Regions from separate parts of the Rhizobacter sp. P3_C12 genome, predicted to be linked through region 3. Evidence: predicted binding sites of a transcription regulator. Region 3 holds the regulator's gene; each other region holds the start of a gene.

Region 1 (7,069 bases), on a different contig from region 3:
TCTTGTCGAGCCGCGAATTCACCAGTCTCAGAATGTCGTCGACGTCCTCGTACTGGCGGTTGCGGTGATCCGGCGCAAAGCTCAAGGCGTGCAGCGAAGGGCTCTTGGCCAGCGTGCCACGCAGTGGATGGGCGGCGACATACCACCGGACCTCGGCTGGATAGCTCAGCTCGCACAGCGAGGGCGCCGATGGGATCCATGCCACCAGGGCCTGGCCCAGGCGGGCCCAGATTTCCAGTGCGTCCACATCGTGCAGCTTCTCGCCGCATTGCAGATGCAGGCACTCCAGATGAGGCAGCGGTGTGGTGAACAGGTGCTCGACCAGGCATGCGTGCGCCTCGGGAGTACTGTGGTGCAGCCTGAGGTCTCGCAGCCTTGCAGGAAGCGCAGTCGTCAACGGAGAGAAGGCCTCCTCGCCGACGAAGCCGCCCAGGCTGAGCTGCTCGAGGTCATGCATGCAGCACAGGCTGCGGGCCAGCGCGTCGGCGACGTCCGGGTCATTTTCGATCTCGAGATGGAGCGACAGCGACTTCAGTTCGCTGCAGGTTTTCAATTCCTCCAGCACCGACAGGCTCTTGGATCCGGCTTTTCCGTCATCCCATTCCAACTGAAGCTCTCGTATCGAAGACGAACCGTTGACCAAGCCGGCCAGCGAGCCGAAGTCGGAACCTGAGTGCCGGCCGTTGTCGTCCGAAAGCTTCCACGATACGACGCCTTTCTGTCGGGCGAGCAGCTCGGCGAAGTCGGCGCGAGTCTTGGTGAGGCGAAGCCTTTTGGCGGAACGGGAATTTCCCGGAGGGGTGGGTGAACGCGAACGTTTCTGTTGGACGGCCATGCTTCTATGTGGCACGCAGCCCCCGCAAGTTCCACGCATCAGCCACGCCGGCTCCGCACCGCCCACCACCCTTCCAGGCTGTACACCGCCAGCGCCCCCCAGATGAAGCCGAAGCCGGCCAGCCGCGCACCGCCGAACGGCTCGCCGAACAGCCACACGCCGAGCCCGAACTGGATCGTCGGGCCGATGTACTGCATCAGCCCGAGCGTCGTCATCGAGATGCGGCGTGCGCCGGCGGCGAACAGCAGCAGCGGCACCGCGGTGATCGGCCCGGCGGCCAGCAGCCACAGGTTGGTCGCGGTGTCGGGCAACGGGAACTGCCCGGTGCCCTGCACCTGCCAGAACAGCAGCGCGGTCACGGCCAGCGGCGCGAGCAGCATCGCCTCCAGCGTGAGCCCCTCCAGCGGGCCGAGCACGGCCACCTTGCGCAGCAGGCCGTAGCTGCCGAAGCTCGCGGCCAGCACCAGCGCGATCCATGGCAGCTGGCCGGCCTGCACCGTCAGCCACACCACGCCGGCCGTCGCCAGTGCGAGGGCGATCCATTGGCCGCGCCGCGGGCGCTCGTGCAGCACCGTGTAGCCGAGCAGCACGTTGACGAGCGGCGTGATGAAGTAGCCGAGGCTCGCGTCGATCACGTGGCCGTTGTTGACCGACCAGATGTAGGTCAGCCAGTTCACCGCCAGCAGCAGCGCGCTCGCGGCGAACGCGCCCAGCACGCGCGGCTGGCCCAGCAGCGGCCGCAGCCAGCCCCACTGGCGGCGCACGCCCAGCACGATCAGCACGAAGACCAGCGACCAGACGATGCGGTGCGCGAGCACCTCGCCGGCCGGCAGCATCGCGAGCCGGCGGAAGAACAGCGGGAAGATGCCCCACAGGGCGAAGGCGAGGGCGGCGTACAGCGGTCCGTAGTTCATCCACGGATTGTCGCGGCTGGCCGCTGCGGGCATCATCGCGCCCCATGGCCCACGTCGTGTTCACGCAGCAGCTGCGCCGCTTCATCGAGACGCCCGAACTCGACGTCGAGGCCGGCAGCCTGCGCGACGCGCTCGACGCGGTGTTCGCCGCGCACCCGCGCCTGCGCGGCTATGTGCTCGACGAGCAGGGCCACCTGCGGCCGAACGTGGTCGCCTTCGTCGACGGCGTGCGCAGCGACGACCGCGTCGCGCTGGCCGATGCATTGTGGCCGGACAGCCGGGTCCACGTGATGCAGGCCCTGTCCGGCGGTTGAACCTCGAGGAGTTGCAGATGCAGGATCGTGCCTGGGCCGCCACCCGCAAGGGATTGTTCGAACTGCAGCGCGGCCACGGCGGCGCCTGGCACATCGCCCGCACCAGCTTCCTCGGCGAGCCGGTGTCGATGCTGCTGCCGCCCGGCCCGGAGGGCCGCATGCTGGCCGCGCTGAACCTGGGGCACTTCGGCGTCAAGCTGCATGCGTCGGATGACCAGGGCGCCAGTTGGCATGAAGTGGCGGCGCCGGCCTTTCCGCCCCAGCCGGCCGACGCGACCGGCGTACCGTGGAAGGTGGTCCAGGTGTGGTCGCTGGAGCGCGACCACGGCACGCTGTGGCTCGGCACGCTGCCGGGCGGGCTGTTCCGCAGCGGCGATGGCGGCGACTCATGGCAGCTGGTCGATTCGCTGTGGCAACGGCCGGAGCGTGCCGAATGGTTCGGCGGCGGCTACGACGTGCCCGGCATCCATTCGATCTGCCCGCATCCCCGGCGCGCCGGCGACCTGGTGCTGGGCATCAGCTGCGGCGGCGCCTGGGTCACGCGCGACGACGGCGCGAACTGGCAGCTGCAGGCCGACGGCATGCGCGCCGCCTACATGCCGCCGGAGCAGGCCGGCTCGCCGAACACGCAGGATCCGCACCGCATCGTGCGCTGCGCCGCGCAGCCGGACGTGCTCTGGACCCAGCACCACAACGGCATCTGGCGCTCGACCGATGCGTCGGCCTCGTGGCAGCAGGTGACGAGCGCGCCGCTGTCGGACTTCGGCTTCGCGGTCGCGGTGCACCCCGGCGACGCGCAGACGGCCTGGTTCGTGCCCGGCGTGGCCGACCAGCAGCGCGTGCCGGTCGGCGGGGCGCTGGTGGTCAACCGCACGCGCGACGGCGGCGCGAGCTTCGAGACGCTGCGCAGCGGGCTGCCGCAGCAGCACTGCTACGACCTGCTGTACCGCCACGGGCTCGACGTATCGCCCGACGGCCGCAGCCTGCTGATGGGCAGCACGACCGGCCATGTGTGGAGCAGCGACGACAGCGGCGACCGGTGGGCGGCGCTGCCGGCCCAGCTGCCGCCGGTGTACGCGTTGCGCTTCGGTTGATACATCGGCTGACACCTTGTGGCGCGATGTGCACAGATGATGGCGCACCGTCCCCTCGATCCTGGGGGGGCGCGTGCCGCAGCGCATGACAAGGCCGCCCGCGCTCCGGACAATCGACGCTGTCGAGGAAGCGCCATGCCCACCACCATCACTGTCGGAGCCCGTTCGATTTTCGTCACCGCGACCGCGTGGGTGTTCATGCTGATCGGCGCGTTGGCCTGTGCCTCGGCGCTGCTGCAGAACGCGATGCTGGTGTCGGGTGGATTCCGCAGCGACGGCCTGCAGGTCAGCGGCCTGTTCGGGCTGCTGATCGGACACCTGCCGTGGGTGGTCAATGCCGGGCTCGTGATGTCGCTGGCGACGCTGGTGTCGGCCGTCGGGCTGCTGCTGCGCCTGAACTGGGCGCGCCGCACCTTCATCGCGCTGCTGCTGCTGGCGATCGTCGCGAACCTGCTCGGCCTGTGGCTGCAGCAGGAGGTGATGCAGTCGGTGGTCGACAGCACGCTGAGCACCGCGACGCTGCCGCCCAAGGCGCTCGGCGTGTTCGGCGGCTTCGTGACCGCGGCGCGCGTGATGGCGGTGCTGGTGACGCTCGGCGCCTGCGGGCTGCTCGGGTGGATCATCCGCCGGCTGATGTCGGCGGCGGTGCGGCAGGAATTCGCGTAGTCAGAATTCGCCGTCGAGATAGAACCAGCGGCCGTCCTCGCGCACGAAGCGGCTCGTCTCGTGCAACCGCTGCGCGCGGCCGCCGAGCTTGCTGCGGGCGACGAACTCCACCGTCGCATGGTCGGCATCCTGTGAAGCATGCCCGCGCACGTCCAGCCCGAGCCAGCGCAGGCCCGGTGGATCGGGCTCCAGCGTGGCGGGCCGCGTGCTCGCGTGCCAGGTTGCCAACAGGTAGTCCGGCAAGCCGTTGACGAAGGCGCTGTAGCGCGATCGCATCAGCGACGGCGCATCGGGCGCCTGCAGGTGCAGCGCTCCGGCGTGGTAGCGGCCGCAGCAGTCGGCATAGGGGTGGGGCAGGCCGCAGGGGCAGGTCATGTCAGATCAAGGTTCCAGGTTTCTCCGACCAGATCGTKCCCGAAACTGTGGTGCGGTTCRCTCGCGGCCAGCCGATAGCCTGCTGCCGCGTAGATGCCGCGCGCGGCCAGCAGGTTCGCATTCGTCCACAGCGTGATGCGGCGGTAGCCGGCCTGGCGCGCGAAGCGCTCGCACTCCTGCACCAGCCGGCGCCCCAGGCCCAGCCCGCGCGCCGACGGCTCGACCAGCAGCATGCGCAGCCGGGCCACGCCGTCCTGCACCGCCTGCGTCGCCTCGTCGCGTGCCTGCACGAGGAACACGCAGCCGACGTTCGCGCCGTCGCGCTCGGCGATCCAGCAAGCCTCGCGCGCGGGGTCGAAATGCTCGATGAAGGCCGCGGCGATGCGCGCCACCCGCGCCTCGAAGCCGATGTCCCAGCGGTACTCCTGCGCATACAGCGCGCCATGGCGTGCGATCACCCAGCCGATGTCGCCCGGGCGGTGCGGTCGCAGCAGGTAGGGATCGCGCGTGCGGCGCGCCGGGGCGTCGTCGAGCAGGCGCTGCAGCGTGCCCATCGCCTGCAGCAACTGCTGCTGCGACGCCTCGTCCAGCGCCGTCAGCAGCGCCTGCACCTGCTGCTGCGAGCCGCTGTCGAGCGGCGCGAAGGCGGCGCGGCCGGCCGCGGTGAGCGACAGGTGCGATTGCCGCGCATCGCTGGCCGACGGCGTCGCCTCGATCAGCCCGCGTTCGCGCAGGCCGCGCAGCAGGCGGCTCAGGTAGCCGGGGTCGAGATCCAGCGAGCGCGCGAGTTCACCGGCGGTCGGTTGCGCCTGGTGCGCGAACTCCCACAGCAGCCGCGATTCGGTCAGCGTGAAGCCGCTGTCGACCAGGCCTTCGTGCAGCACGCCGATGCGGCGCGTGTAGAAGCGGTTGAAGGCACGCACCGCGGCAACACGGTGGCTCGGATCGGAGGCGGGCAAGGCATCAGGCATGGCCGCCATGCTGCCGGAGTTGATTGCCAAAAGCAATCATAAATGTGCCAAAGGCTGCTTCAGACAGACTTGTAACGCCATGACCCCGTTTTCAAGTGGATCGATATACTGGATGTGCATACAGTAGTTGCCATGCCTCCCGCCTCCGCCTCCTTCGCCTCTTCCGCCCGCTCGCCGCTGCCCGAGCGGCTGCACACCAGCGTGTGGCGTGCCAACCAGATGGGGCGCGGCGTCGAGCGTGCCCTGCCCAGCGGCTTCGCGGCGCTCGATGCCCAGCTGCCCGGCGGCGGTTGGCCGCGGCGTGCGCTCAGCGAGCTGCTGCTGCCGCACCCGGGCCTCGGCGAGATCCGCCTGCTGGCCCCTTGCCTTGCTGCCACGCAGCGGGCCGGCCGGCTGGTGATGCTGTTCGATCCACCGGCGGCGCTGTCGGCCTGGGCGCTGATGCAGATGGGGCTGGATGCCGAGCAGCTGCTGGTGATCGACACCGGCACGCAAGGCATCCCCGGGGTCGACGGCCGGCCGCACGAAGCCGGTGTCGATGCGCGGCTGTGGGCGCTGGAGCAGGCGCTGCACAGCGGGCATGTCGGTGCGGTGCTGGCCTGGCTGCCGCCCCGCTTGCGCGCCGAGCGGCTGCGCCGCCTGCAGGTGGCCGCCCATGCGCACGACGGCCCGGCCTTCGTGTTGCGCGAGATGGCGGTGCARCAGCAGGCCAGCCCGGCGCCGCTGCGCCTCGCGCTGCGTGCCGGCGGCGCCGATGCCTTGAGCGTGCGCGTGCTGAAGCGCCGCGGCCCGCCGCTCGCCCATGAACTGCGGCTCGAGCTGCCGCCGGTGCTGTCCGCCAGCGCCACGCGCAAGGCGYGCGAGCTGGCGGCGCAGACGGTCCAGGCCGCGGCCGCCGTGCCGCCGCTGCGCGCGGCGACCTTCGTCAACCTCGCCTGATCTCCCATGGGCACGCGATGCTCTGGATCGGTCTTCACCTGCCGCTGCTGTCGCTGGAATCCTTCCTGGCGACGCTCCCGGCGGTCAGCGATGGCAGCGAGCCGCCCGTCGCGCTGGTCGAGGCGCACCGCATTGCCCATGCCAATGCGGGCGCGCAGGCGCTGGGCGTCAAGCCGGGGCTGAAGCGGGCGACCGCRCTGGCGCTCGCGCCGCAGCTGCTGATCGGCCAGGCCGATGCGCTGCGCGACCGGCAGGCGCTCACGAGCGTGGCGCATGCGGCGCTGGCGTTCACGCCGGCAGTCAGCTTCAGCCCGCCGCAGGGCGTGCTGCTGGAGGTCGAGGCCAGCCTGCGCTATTTCGGCGGGCGCGACGCGCTGCTGCAGCGGCTGCGCGAGGCGCTGCAGCCGCTCGGCCATGCGCTGCACTGCGTCAGCACGCCGACGGCGCAGGGCTCGGCGCTGCTGGCGCGCCATGCCGACGGCCTGCACTGCGCCGATGCCGGGGCGCTGCAGCGCGCGCTCGATGCCGCGCCGGTCTGGCTGCTCGGCCCGGGCCGCGAGCACTGGGAGGCGCTGCAGGGCATGGGCCTGAACACATTGGGCGACCTGCGCAGCCTGCCGCGCGCCGGGCTGGCGCGGCGCTTCGGCGAGGCGCTGCTGGCCGAGCTCGATGGCGCGCTCGGCCGGCGCCCCGATCCACGCACCTCGATCGCGCTGCCGGCGAGTTTCGACAGCGCGCTCGAGTTGTTCGCACGGGCCGACACCACCGAGCAGGTGATGCACGGCGTGCAGGTGCTGCTGTCGCGGCTGGTGGCGTGGCTCGCGGCGCAGCATGCCTTCGTGCGCCGCTTCAGCCTGCAGATGAAGCACGAGCCGCGCTGGCGGCGCGATGACCGGACGCCGCAGCACACGACGCTGGAGATCGCGCTGGCCGAGCCGTCGCGCGATGCGAAGCACCTGAT
Region 2 (7,069 bases), on a different contig from region 3:
TGCCGGGGCCGGAATCCTCCACCTGCACCACCACCACCTGGCCGAACGGGTCGTCGACCGCCCGCACCGTGACCGTGCCGCCTTCGGGCGTGTACTGCAGCGCGTTGTCGACCAGGTTGCGGATCAGCTCGCGCAGCAGCACCGGCTGGCCGGCGATCGACAGGCCGGCCTGGCCCTTGGCCGCACCGCTGTCCGGTCCCTCGTAGCCCAGGTCGATGCGCTTCTCCAGCGCGCGCGGCACGAAATCGCGCACCGCCTCGGCGGCCAGCCGCGCCAGGTTGACTGGCTGCCGCTGCAGCGCCTGCGAGGCGTCCTCGGCGCGCGCCATCGCGAGCAGCTGGTTGACCATGCGCGCCGCACGCTGGCTGGCACGGGCGATCTGCTGCAGCGACTTCTTCAGCGCCTGCGGATCGCGCTCGCCGGCGTCGATCTCGCGCTGCGCCAGCTCGGCCTGCGTGCGCAGCCCGGCCAGCGGCGTCTTCAGCTGGTGCGCCGCGTCGGCGAGAAAGTGCTTCTGCGTGCCGATGCTGCGGTCGAGCCGGGTCAGCAGGTCGTTGATGGCGCGCACCAGCGGCGACACCTCCTCGGGCGCGTCGCGCTCGTCGATCGGGCTCAGGTCGTGGCTCTCGCGGCGGCGGATGCGCTGCTGCAGCTCGTTCAGCGGTGCGATGCCGCGCGCCAGCGCCAGCCACACCAGCAGCACCGCGAGCGGCAGGATCACGAACTGCGGCAGCATCACGCCCTTGATGATCTCGGTGGCCAGGCGCGAGCGCTTGCCCAGCGTCTCGGCCACCTGCACGATCGGCGGCTCGATGCCGCCCGCCACACCGCCCGGCAGGCCGATGCGCACATAGGCGATGCGCACCGGCTCGCGGTTGATCTCGTCGTCGCGGAAGCGCACCACGCCGGGCGCGGCGCGCTCCTCGTCGTTGGGCATCGGCAGCGCCCGCTCGCCGCTCAGGTACTGGCCGTCGAGGCCGAGCACCTGGTAGTACAGGGTGTCGGTCTCGTCGGTGTGCAGCAGCTCGGCAGCGCTCGCCGGCAGCGCGAAGCTGGCCGACGGCAGCGTGCCGCCGCCGGCATCCTGCACCGTGACCTGCTGCGACAGCACGCGGGCCATCTCGCCGAGCTGGCGGTCGAACGGCTTGTTGGCGATGCCCTGCGCGACCAGCCAGGTCAGCACGACGCTCATCGGCCACAGCAGCAGCAGCGGCGCGAGCATCCAGTCGAGGATCTCGCCGAACAGGGACCGTTGCTCTTTCAAGCCGCGATCTTCTCCAGGCAGTAGCCGAGGCCGCGCACGGTGGCGATGCGCACCGGGCCCTGCTCGATCTTCTTGCGCAGCCGGTGGATGTAGACCTCGATCGCGTTGTTGCTGACCTCCTCGCCCCATTCGCACAACCGCTCGACCAGCTGGTCCTTGCTGACCAGCCGGCCGGCGCGCTGCAGCAGCACCTCGAGCAGGCTCAGCTCGCGCGCCGACAGCTCGACCATCTGGTCGTTCAGGTAGGCGACGCGGCCGGTCGCGTCGAAGGTCAGCGGGCCGTGGCGGATCACGCTCGACGCGGTGCCCAGGCCGCGCCGCGTCAGCGCACGCACGCGGGCCTCGAGCTCCTGCAGCGAGAACGGCTTGGCCATGTAGTCATCGGCCCCCAGGTCGAGGCCCTGCACGCGCTGCTCGACGCTGTCGGCCGCGGTCAGGATCAGCACCGGCACCGCCGAGCCGCGGGCGCGCAGCTTGCGCAGCACCTCCAGCCCGTGCAGCTTCGGCAGGCCCAGGTCGAGGATCAGCAGGTCGAACTCATGGGCCGACAAGGCGGCGTCGGCCTCGGTGCCGCTCGCGACATGGTCGACGGCATAGCCGCCGTTGCGCAGCGAGCGCAGCAGCCCGTCGGCCAACACCTGGTCGTCTTCGGCGATCAACACGCGCATGGCTGCCTCCTGTGCGGCTCGTCACCCGGCCGCTGCGGGATTGTAGGGAGTGGCCCCGCAGGGATTCGAGATCCGGCACGAGAAAAGACTGTACAAACATCCAGCCTTTGCCATAATCCGCGCAACTCTAGGAGATCGCCCCATGGATGCCCCCGTCAAAGCCGCCACCCTCAACACCGAAAAGGCCAAGGCCCTGCAAGCTGCGCTGGCGCAGATCGAAAAGCAGTTCGGCAAGGGCTCGATCATGCGGCTCGGCGAAGGCGAGGTGATCGAAGACATCGAGGTCGTCTCCACCGGTTCGCTGGGCCTCGATGCCGCGCTGGGCGTCGGTGGCCTGCCGCGCGGACGGGTGGTCGAGATCTACGGCCCCGAATCGTCGGGCAAGACCACGCTGACGCTGCAGGTCATTTCTGAAATGCAGAAGCTCGGCGGCACCTGCGCCTTCATCGACGCCGAGCACGCGCTCGATACCGCCTACGCCCAGAAGCTGGGCGTCAACCTGCAGGAGCTGCTGATCAGCCAGCCCGACACCGGCGAGCAGGCGCTCGAGATCGTCGACGCGCTGGTGCGCTCCGGCTCGGTCGACCTGGTGGTGATCGACTCGGTCGCAGCACTCACGCCGAAGGCCGAAATCGAAGGCGAGATGGGCGATTCGCTGCCCGGCCTGCAGGCCCGCCTGATGAGCCAGGCGCTGCGCAAGCTCACCGGCACCATCAAGAAGACCAACACGATGGTCATCTTCATCAACCAGATCCGCATGAAGATCGGCGTGATGTTCGGCAGCCCCGAAACCACCACCGGCGGCAATGCGCTGAAGTTCTACGCCTCGGTGCGGCTCGACATCCGCCGCATCGGCAGCATCAAGAAGGGCGAAGAAGTCATCGGCAACGAGACCAAGGTCAAGGTCGTCAAGAACAAGGTGTCGCCGCCCTTCAAGACCGCCGAGTTCGACATCCTCTACGGCCAGGGCATCAGCCGCGAAGGCGAGGTGATCGACATGGGCGTCGAGGCCAAGGTGCTCGAGAAGTCCGGTGCCTGGTACGCCTACAACGGCGAGAAGATCGGCCAGGGCAAGGACAACGCCCGCGAATTCCTGCGCGAGAACCCCGACCTGTCGGTCGAGATCGAGAACAAGGTGCGCGAGGCGATGGGCATCCCGTTGCTGCCGACCGCCGGCGGTGCCGCGCAGGCGGCTGAGGCCGGTGAGGCCAAGCCGGCCAAGAAGGCGCCCAAGGAGCCGAAGGAAGCCCGCGGCGAATAAGTCTGCCGGCGAGCGGCTTGGCGATGCGGCAGCGGCTCTCGCTGCGCGGGCGCGGCGTGCAGCTGCTGTCGCAGCGCGAGCACAGCCGGCAGGAGCTGCGGCGCAAGCTGCTGCAGCACCTGCGTGCTGACGATGCGCCGCTGCCGGACGATGCCGACCAGCAGGTCGACGACGTGCTGGCCTGGCTGCAGGACAAGGGCTACTTCAGCGAGCAGCGCTTCGTCGAGAGCCGGGTGCATGTGCGCGAATCGCGCTACGGCAACCTGCGCATCCGCCAGGAGCTGGCGCAGCACGGCGTCACGCTGGACGCCGACCAGGCGCAGCGCCTGAAAGAAACCGAGCTGGCACGTGCCCACGAGGTGTGGGTGCGCAAGTTCGGGGCCGCGGCCAGCGATCCGGCCGGCCGCGCGAAGCAGCAGCGGTTTCTCGCGGGCCGGGGTTTCTCGGCCGAGGTGATCCGCCGCGTGGTGAAGGGCGACGTGGACGAAGCCGCCTGGTGAGAACAGGCCTCGGCGGCCGTCGTCGCCCCCACGCCGTTCAGAACGCGATCAGGCGGCTGCCTTCTTGCCGGCCGGCTTTGCGGTGCTTGCCGCTTGCACGACAGCCTCACGCGCCAGGCGCGCCTGTTTCTTCGCGTCCTTCGCACGCTTTTGCTTCTCACGGCGGATTCCGCGGTCCTTGTCGGCGCTCATGCCAATCTCCAATGGGTTGAAAGAGCCGAGGTTTTACCACCTCCGGCGGATCGCCCTGCAAGGCGGCGCCCAGGCTGGTACAACCCAGGGCTTCCCCACTGACGAGGATTCGCGATGAACTGGGTGATCCTGGTGGCCGCCGGCCTGTTCGAGATCGGCTGGGCGATCGGCCTGAAGTACACCGAGGGTTTCACACGCCTGTGGCCGAGCATCGGCACCGTGGCGGCGATGGTCATCAGCGTGTGCCTGCTCGGCTACGCGATGAAGTCGCTGCCGGTCGGCACGGCCTACGCGGTGTGGGTCGGCGTCGGCGCGGTCGGCACCGCGATCCTCGGCATCGTGCTGTTCGGCGAGCCGGCCTCCGCGGCGAGGCTGGCCAGCCTCGCGCTGATCGTGGCCGGCATCGTCGGGCTGAAGCTCGCGAGCCCGGCGTGAGCCCGGGCGCCGCTCAATACAGCAACCGGCACCGGATCGTGTCCGGCAGCGACGCCAGGTCGGCCAGCGCCGCCTCCGGCGCCGCGGTGTCGACGTCGATCACGACGTAGCCCACCTCGTCGCGCGTGCTCAGGTACTGCGCCGCGACATTGATGCCGGCCTTCGACAGCCGCTCGTTCACGCGCGCGATCACGCCCGGCACGTTGCGGTGGATGTGCAGCAATCGGCTGCGCCCGGTGTGCTCGGGCAGCGCCACCTCGGGGAAATTGACCGCCGACGTCGTCGAGCCGTTGTTGCTGTAGCGCACCAGCTTGGCCGCCACTTCCTTGCCGATGTTGGCCTGCGCCTCCAGCGTCGAGCCGCCGATGTGCGGCGTCAGGATCACGTTGTCCATGCCGACCAGCGGCGATTCGAAGCGCGCGTCGTTGCCCTGCGGTTCCTCGGGGAACACGTCGATCGCCGCGCCGAGCAGGTGGCCGTCGCGCAGCGCCTCGGCCAGCGCATCGATGTCGACCACCGTGCCGCGCGAGGCATTGATCAGGTGCGCGCCGCGCTTCATCGCGCGGATCTGCGCGCGCCCGATCAGGCCCTTGGTCGACGGCAGCTCCGGCAGGTGCAGCGTGACCACGTCCGACGTGCCCAGCACCTCGTCGAGGCTGTCCATCGCACGGGCATTGCCGAGCGGCAGCTTGGCCTCGATGTCGTGGAACACCACGGCCATGCCGAGCTGCTCGGCCAGCACGCCGATCTGCGTGCCGATGTGGCCGTAGCCGACGATGCCCAGCGTCTTGCCGCGCACTTCGAACGAGTTCTCGGCGCTCTTGGTCCAGCCGTTGCGGTGCAGGATCGCGTTCTTCGCCGGGATGCCGCGCATCAGCATGATGACCTCGGCCAGCACCAGCTCGGCCACGCTGCGGGTGTTCGAGAACGGCGCGTTGAAGACCGGCACGCCCAGGTCCATTGCGGCGCGCAGGTCGACCTGGTTGGTGCCGATGCAGAAGCAGCCGACCGCGGCGAGCTTGGGCGCGGCCTTCAGCACCTCGGCCGTCAGCTGGGTGCGCGAGCGGATGCCGAGGAAGTGCGCATCGGCGATCGCATCGTGCAGCGCAGCGCCGGCCAGCGCCTTCGCGTGCGTGGCGACCTGCGTGTAGCCGTCGCGCTTCAGCACGTCGACGGCCGAGGCATGGATGCCCTCGAGCAACACGAACTTGAGCTTGTCCTTCGGGACCGAGAGTCTGTGATTCATGGCCCGATTGTTGAATAGCCGAATCGGCCCCGTTCGGCGCAAGGGCATGCACCGGTTAGAGTCCTGGGGCTTTCCTGTCGTCGTACGTGCGCTAGTCCGTGCTGTATCCCCTGTCCGTGAGTGCCTCCCCCACCGTGAATCTTCCCAACCCGCGCCATGCGGCGCGCGTGCCTGCGCACGTCTCGCCCGAGCAGCTCGCTCGCATCCGCCAGGCCGCCTACGCGCTGCCGCAGGTGGTCAAGCCCGCCGACTATTTCGACGAGCACGCCTCGGGGCTGGACGAGCGCCTCGACAAGCTCGGCCTCGTGCTGCTGCAGAAGGCGGTGGCCGGCGCCCGGCCGAGCCGCTGGATCGCGCCCGACGTGATGGACGCGGCGCTGCAGCACCTCGACGCCGTCGGCAACGGCCCCGAGGTGCGCACCGTGATGCTGGACCGCACGGCCGCGCTCGATGCGTTGGGCATCGTGCGCGAATCCGGCCGCTGGACGCGCCTGATCAGCCAGCCGCTGCAGCTGGCCGAGGTGAACTGGCGCGTGCCGGTGATGTTCCGCATCCCGATCGCATCGGAGCCGGTGTGGGCGTTCTTCCGCGATGGCGACAAGGCCGCTTTGCTGGCCGCGCTCGGCCCCATCCAACCCTGGCCGCATGCCGGCGAGGTGCAGGCCGCGCTCGAGGCGCTGGTGCAGCGCAGCCGCGCGCACAACCCGCGCCACCTCGACATGCTGCTGCCGCGCCTGCTGGCCGAATGCGCAACACCGCAGCCGGTGGCCGACCTGCGGGCCGCCTGCGTGCGTGCCCAGGAGCGCTGGGAACACCAGGTGGCCGAGCTCGACACGCTGGCCGGCCTGAACAGCGAACTCGCGTTCCAGGGCTACCCCGACACCTTCGTGAAGGCGCGCCGCCTGCAGCGCAACGTGACGCTCTACGTCGGCCCGCCCAACAGCGGCAAGACCTACGCCGCGTTCGAGCAGCTGGCGCAGGCGCACGACGGCGCCTACCTGGCGCCGCTGCGCCTGCTGGCGCTCGAGGGCCGCGACCGGCTGGTCGGCCGCGGCGTGGCCTGCTCGCTGCTGACCGGTGAGGAGAACGTGCCGGCCGAAGGCGCCGGGCTGGTGTCGAGCACCATCGAGATGGTGAGCACCAACAAGGTGGTCGATGTCGCGGTGATCGACGAAGCCCAGATGATCTTCGACCCGTACCGCGGCTGGGCGTGGACGCAGGCGATCGTCGCGGTGCCGGCCAGCGAGGTGATCATCATCTGCTCGGCCTATGCGGTGCCGGCGATCGAGAACCTGCTGGGCCTGTGCGGCGAGCGCTGCAGCGTGCGGCACTTCGAGCGCAAGCAGCATGTGCAGCTGATCGAGGCACCGGTGCCGATCGGCGCGCTGACCAAGGGCGATGCGGTGGTGGCGTTCAGCCGGCGCGACGTGCTGACGCTGCGCGACCAGATCGCCGCCGGCGGCCACCCGGTGTCGGTGATCTACGGCGCGCTGCCGCCCGAGG
Region 3 (5,444 bases):
CAGCGCGCCGCCGACGACGAGCGCCGCGTGATCGTCAGCCTGACGGCCGAGGGCCGTGCGCTGCGCCAGCAGGCGCGCGGCGTGCCCGCCCAGCTGGCCCAGGCCAGCGGCTGCAGTGTCGGCGAGCTGACCGACCTGACCCAGCGCCTGCAGCAGTTGCGCCTGCAACTGCTCGATGACGCGCCCGCTGCGGCGCATGCGTGAACGTTGTTCTCACCCCTGACCCACCTCACCACCTGAAGGAAGACACCATGGCCCTCGAAAAAGTCCTGTACACCGCCCACGCCACCTCCACCGGCGGCCGCGAAGGCACCTCCAAGTCGTCGGACGGCGTGCTCGACCTGCGCCTGACCACGCCGAAGGAACTGGGCGGCAACGGCGCCGTCGGCACCAACCCGGAACAGCTGTTCGCCGCCGGCTACTCGGCCTGCTTCATCGGCGCGATGAAGGTGGCTGCCGGCAAGCACAAGGTGACGCTGCCGGCCGACACCTCGATCGCCGCCAGCGTCGGCATCGGCCCGATCCCGCAAGGCTTCGGCATCCAGGTCGCGATGACCATCACCGTGCCGGGCGTCGAGCGCTCGGTGGCCCAGCAGATCGTCGACACGGCGCACCAGATCTGCCCGTACTCGAACGCGACGCGCGGCAACGTGGACGTGACGCTGACCGTAGCCTGAGCCCCGCCTGCGCTGCATGAAGAACGGCCCTCAGCGGGCCGTTTTTCATTGCGCGAGCAGTTGCAGCAGCAGCTCGATACGCGCCTGGTAGGGCGACCATTCGCCACCGGCCGGCAGCACATCGCCGGGCTGCGCGAACACCGGGCCGCCGGCGACGCGGCTGCAGCGCAGCACGCGCACYCCGGCCGCCTGTGCGCGCAGCAGCGCGGCTTCGAGCGCGTGGTGGACGGTGCCGTGGCCGGTGCCCGCGACCACGATGCCGCGCGTGCCGCGCTCGACCAGCGCATCGACCAGCACGCCATCGACGCCCGCATGGCTGAGCAGGATGTCGACGCGCGGCCACTCGGGGCCGTCGACCAGCCTGTCCACCAGCGCCGCAGACATCGCCTCACCCGCCGGCCACGGGCGGAACAGCCGCAACCGCCCTTCCTCGATGCGGCCGACCGGGCCGGCATCGCCTGAATCGAAGGCCTCGATGCGGTAGGTGTGCACCTTGCGCACGTCGGCCGCGCCATGCACCACGCCGCCGAGCACCGCGACCACGCCGCGCGCGCCCGGATGCTGCGCGACGGTCACTGCATCGAGCAGGTTCTGCGGACCGTCGGGTTGCAGCGAGGTGGCGGGGCGCATCGCCGCGGTCAGCACCACCGGCTTGGCCGGCGCGAGCACGCGCTGCAGCAGCCACGCGGTCTCCTCCAGCGTGTCGGTGCCGTGCGTGACGACCACGCCCGCCACCTCGGGCCGCGCCAGGTGGTGCGCCAGCCGCCCGACCAGCGCGCGCCACACGCCGGCGCTCATGTCCTTGCTGTCGACCTGCGCGACCTGCTCCGGCTCGAGCGGCACCGCGGCCAGCGCCGGCACCGCCTTCATGAGCTGCGCGACGCCGAGCTGCGCCGCGGTGTAGCCGATGTTGTCGCCGGGGGCCGCCGAGGTGCCGGCGATGGTGCCGCCGGTYCCGAGCACGACGACGATCTGATCAGTTCTTTGCATTTTTCACGAAGCTGGATAAAAATACAGTCACTGGATGGATGTTCAGTCCGAACCATCTCACCTTCAAGGCCCACCGATGACCGAGATCCCGAAGCTCACCGACCGCCAGCAGCAGATCCTCGACCTGGTGCAGAGCGCGATCGAGCGCACCGGTGCGCCGCCCACCCGCGCCGAGATCGCGAACGAACTGGGCTTCAAGTCGGCCAACGCCGCCGAAGAACACCTGCAGGCGCTGGCCCGCAAGGGCGTCATCGAGCTGGTGGGCGGCACCTCGCGGGGCATCCGTCTGCAGTCTGACACATTGCGTGCGCTGAACCAGAGCCGCGGCAAGCAGTTCAGCCTGCCGCTGCCGAGCCTGTCGCAGCTCACGCTGCCGCTGGTCGGGCGCGTCGCGGCCGGCAGCCCGATCCTCGCGCAGGAGCACATCGACCAGACCTACCTGATGGAAGCCAGCCTGTTCGCGCGCCGGCCCGATTTCCTGCTGAAGGTGCGCGGCATGAGCATGCGCGACGCCGGCATCATGGATGGCGACCTGCTCGCGGTGCAGAAGACCAAGGACGCGAAGAACGGCCAGATCGTCGTCGCGCGGCTCGGCGACGAGGTCACCGTGAAGCGCTTCAAGCGCACCCGCACCAGCATCGAGCTGCTGCCGGAGAACCCCGATTTCGAACCCATCGTCGTGCCGTTCGGCGATGTCGACTTCGAACTCGAGGGGCTGGCGGTCGGCCTGATCCGCAACAGCATGCTGTGATGGAGGCCGCCGTGGTGATCAAGGCCCCCAAGGCGGCGAGTGCCGCGGAGTGCAAGGCGCTCGAGCAACTGCCCAACATCGGCCCCGCACTGGCCGCCGACCTGCGGCTGATCGGCATCCAGGAGCCGAAGGACCTGCGCGGCAAGGATGCCTTCGTGCTGTACCAGCGCCTGTGCGCGATCACCGGGCAGCGCCACGACCCTTGCGTGCTCGACACCTTCATGGCCGCCACCGATTTCATGGGCGGTGCGCCTGCCGCGCCGTGGTGGGCCTACACCGCGCAGCGCAAGGCCTTGTTCGGGTCGGTATGAAAGGGCAGACGATGCAGGCATTGCTGGTGATCGACCTTCAAATCGGTGCCTTCGATGGTGCCAAGTGCGACCCGATCGACTCGGGCGAGCGGCTGCTGCGCCATGCCGCCCAGCTGATCGCCGCGGCGCGCAGCGCGGGCCTGCCGGTGCTGCACGTGCAGCATGGCGAGCCCACGGGCGTGCTGGTGCACGGCACGCCGCAGTGGGAGATCCACCCGGATGTCGCGCCGCTGCCGGGCGAGGCCCGCGTGGCCAAGCAGGCTTTCAGCGCGTTCGAGAACACCGGGCTCGACGCGCTGCTGCGCGGCACCGGCATCGATCAGCTGCTGGTGTGCGGGCTGCAGAGCGAGGTCTGCGTCACCCACACCTCGCAATCGGCGCTGGCCCTCGGCTATGACGTGGTCCTCGCCAGCGACTCGCACGGCACCTGGCCCGATGGCACCACGGGTGCCGACGAGATCATCGCCCGCCAGAACGAGGCGCTGGCCGCCCAGGGTGTGCGGCTGCTGAGCACGCGGGAGATCGTCAGCCAGCTGGCCCAGCTCGATCGCTGATCTCGACTCCTGATCGACCGTTCATCAGCGCGCCGCCGGCTGCGCTGGCGACAACACCAGCGTGTGCTCTGCCGCCCCGCCCCACACCGGCACGTCCTCCACCTTCGCCCATCGCTCCACGAAGCTCCGGTACAGCGGCGAGAACACGATGCCCGATTGCCCGCTCGACTGCATGAAGCGTGAGCGCGCCGGCTCGCCCAGGTCGTACAGTGCCCGCAGCGACGGCCCGTGCTCGGCCAGGTACAGCTCGCCGGTCGTCGCGTCCGGCCGCAGGCCGACGCGCGACACGTTGACGGTGTAGGTGTCGCCGCCCACCGGCGCCCGCAGCTCGAACCCCCTTGCCAGCGCCTTCACCTTGCTGAACGGCCGGTGCTCGGCCCGGGCCTGGTGCGCCCGGCCCCATTGCCAGCTCGCCACATCGCTGCCCTGCGACTGCTGCAGCTCGTCGAGCGCCCGCGTGAACGCCGCGTCCACCTGCTGCGCACAGGTCTCGGCCGCCGGGGTCGCCTTGTCGTCGCACCACCAGGCGTCCTGGCGCGCCAGCACGCCCTCCAGCGCCTCGCGGAAGCTGCGGCTGCCGAGCTGCCGCTCATACAGCGCGGCGCCGAGTTCGTCGCTGAACACCGCCTGCGTCAGCTGCCGCACCCAGGCCGACAGGATCAGCGGCGCCGCGCGCTCGGCCGCCATCGTGCCGTCGAACGAGGCCAGCTCGCGCTGCGCCGCCGCGGCCAGCGGGTGGGGCGATGCCGCGCGCTGCAGCACCGGCAGCAGCTTCAGTGCCGCCAGCGACAGCTGGTCGCGCTGGATCGCCCGCAGGCTGTCGATCGAATGCTTCGGCGTCGCGGCCAGCAGTTGCTCGATGCGCTGCTGGCGGTACGGCACCGCCCACTCGCTGGTCAGGAAATGCGGGTACCCGGGGCCGACGATGCGCTGGTTCGCGGTCGCGATCCAGCCACGGGCCGGATCGATCTCGCGCGGCGTCTCGCCGGCCGGCACGCTGCCGACCCAGTCGTAGCGCGCCTCCCAGCCCGGCGCCGGCACCAGGCCCTTCAGGTCGTGCTCCGGCCCGCGCACCGGCACGCGACCGGGCGCCACCATCGCGATGCGGCCCTGCGTGTCGGCCACCACCATGTTCTGCATCGGCGCGATGTAGCCCGCCGATGCCGCGATGAACTCGTCGACCGAGCGTGCCGAGTTGAAACCGATGCCAGCATCGACCGCCGTCCCGGCATCGGCGTCGAGGGCCGTCCAGCGCATCGCCAGCGCATAGGCCGGCGCGTTCGGCGCACCGGTCAGCCCTTCGGTCGGGCCGCCCGCGTCGGAGATCACCGGCCCGTGGCGGCTGCTGCGCACGGTCACCGTCACATCGGGATGCCCCTTGACGTGGATGACCTCGGTGCTGCGCTCGAACGCCGCCCAGCCTTCGGGCGTCTGGTACTGCGCCGGGTCGCCGGGGCGCAGGCGTTCGAGGTAGAGGTCCTGCACGTCCGGCGCGGTGTTGGTGAAACCCCAGGCGATGCGGTCGTTCTGGCCGAGCACGACGATCGGCAGGCCGGGCATCGTCGCGCCAGCCACATGGAAGCCGGGCGCGTCGAGCCGCGCCAGGTACCACAGCGACGGCGCGCTGAGCTTCAGGTGCGGGTCGTTGGCCAGCAGCGGCTTGCCGCTCTCGGTGTGCGAGCCGGCGAGCACCCAGTTGTTGGAGCCGACGCCCTCGACGCCCGATTCAGGCGCCATCCGCAGCGCCTGGCGGCCGAGCGTGCCGTCCACCTTCAGCCCGCGGAACAGCGCCGCGTAGTCGGCCGTCGCGAGCGGCTGCTCGCCGGGGTACGGCGGCAGCAGCTCGTTGATGCGCTCCACCGGCATCTTCAGCGAGAGCCGCATCCGCAGCAGCTCGGTTGACCAGTTGCCGCCCAGGTCCCAGGCCATCATCGTCGCCCAGGCCAGGCTGTCGACCGGGGTCCAGCGCTGCGGCTGCAGCCCGAGCAGCACGAACTCCGGCGGCCGCGCCTTCAGCGAACCGGCCAGGTACGCGTTGATGCCGGCGCTGTAGGCCTCGAGCGCGGCCCGCGCCGCCGGGCTGGCCTGCTCCCATTGCGCCTGCGCCGCGCGGCGCACGCCGAGGGCGCGCAGGAAGCGGTCGGTCTCGAGCGCCGGCTCG

What was found. Region 3 encodes LexA, which represses DNA repair genes until DNA is damaged. Its sites were predicted from a motif close to ACTGTATNNNNATACAGT; they were not measured.
Region 1: a site for LexA is predicted at 5,277-5,294, ahead of imuA (translesion DNA synthesis-associated protein ImuA). Genes of this name have one in related genera too.
Region 2: a site for LexA is predicted at 2,020-2,037, ahead of recA (recombinase RecA). Genes of this name have one in related genera too.

Annotation. Positions count from the first base shown of each region.
Region 1 covers NZ_JBFUGW010000142.1:9,165-16,233, forward strand. Annotated here, with positions in the region: gene AC1DXV_RS20575 (hypothetical protein) at 1-835, opposite strand, end outside; gene rarD (EamA family transporter RarD) at 874-1,749, opposite strand; gene AC1DXV_RS20585 (MoaD/ThiS family protein) at 1,794-2,063, shown strand; gene AC1DXV_RS20590 (WD40/YVTN/BNR-like repeat-containing protein) at 2,081-3,157, shown strand; gene AC1DXV_RS20595 (hypothetical protein) at 3,293-3,823, shown strand; gene AC1DXV_RS20600 (YchJ family protein) at 3,824-4,198, opposite strand; gene AC1DXV_RS20605 (bifunctional helix-turn-helix transcriptional regulator/GNAT family N-acetyltransferase) at 4,195-5,169, opposite strand; gene imuA (translesion DNA synthesis-associated protein ImuA) at 5,302-6,108, shown strand; partial or broken gene AC1DXV_RS20615 (Y-family DNA polymerase) at 6,126-7,069, shown strand, end outside.
Region 2 covers NZ_JBFUGW010000026.1:29,921-36,989, forward strand. Annotated here, with positions in the region: gene AC1DXV_RS06935 (sensor histidine kinase) at 1-1,222, opposite strand, end outside; gene AC1DXV_RS06940 (response regulator) at 1,261-1,932, opposite strand; gene recA (recombinase RecA) at 2,075-3,193, shown strand; gene recX (recombination regulator RecX) at 3,217-3,693, shown strand; gene AC1DXV_RS06955 (hypothetical protein) at 3,742-3,885, opposite strand; gene sugE (quaternary ammonium compound efflux SMR transporter SugE) at 4,000-4,320, shown strand; gene serA (phosphoglycerate dehydrogenase) at 4,334-5,566, opposite strand; gene AC1DXV_RS06970 (helicase-related protein) at 5,701-7,069, shown strand, end outside.
Region 3 covers NZ_JBFUGW010000087.1:9-5,452, reverse strand. Annotated here, with positions in the region: gene AC1DXV_RS15370 (MarR family winged helix-turn-helix transcriptional regulator) at 1-204, shown strand, start outside; gene AC1DXV_RS15365 (organic hydroperoxide resistance protein) at 252-677, shown strand; gene AC1DXV_RS15360 (asparaginase) at 723-1,667, opposite strand; gene lexA (transcriptional repressor LexA) at 1,744-2,418, shown strand; gene AC1DXV_RS15350 (helix-hairpin-helix domain-containing protein) at 2,418-2,729, shown strand; gene AC1DXV_RS15345 (cysteine hydrolase family protein) at 2,741-3,283, shown strand; partial or broken gene AC1DXV_RS15340 (penicillin acylase family protein) at 3,308-5,444, opposite strand, start outside.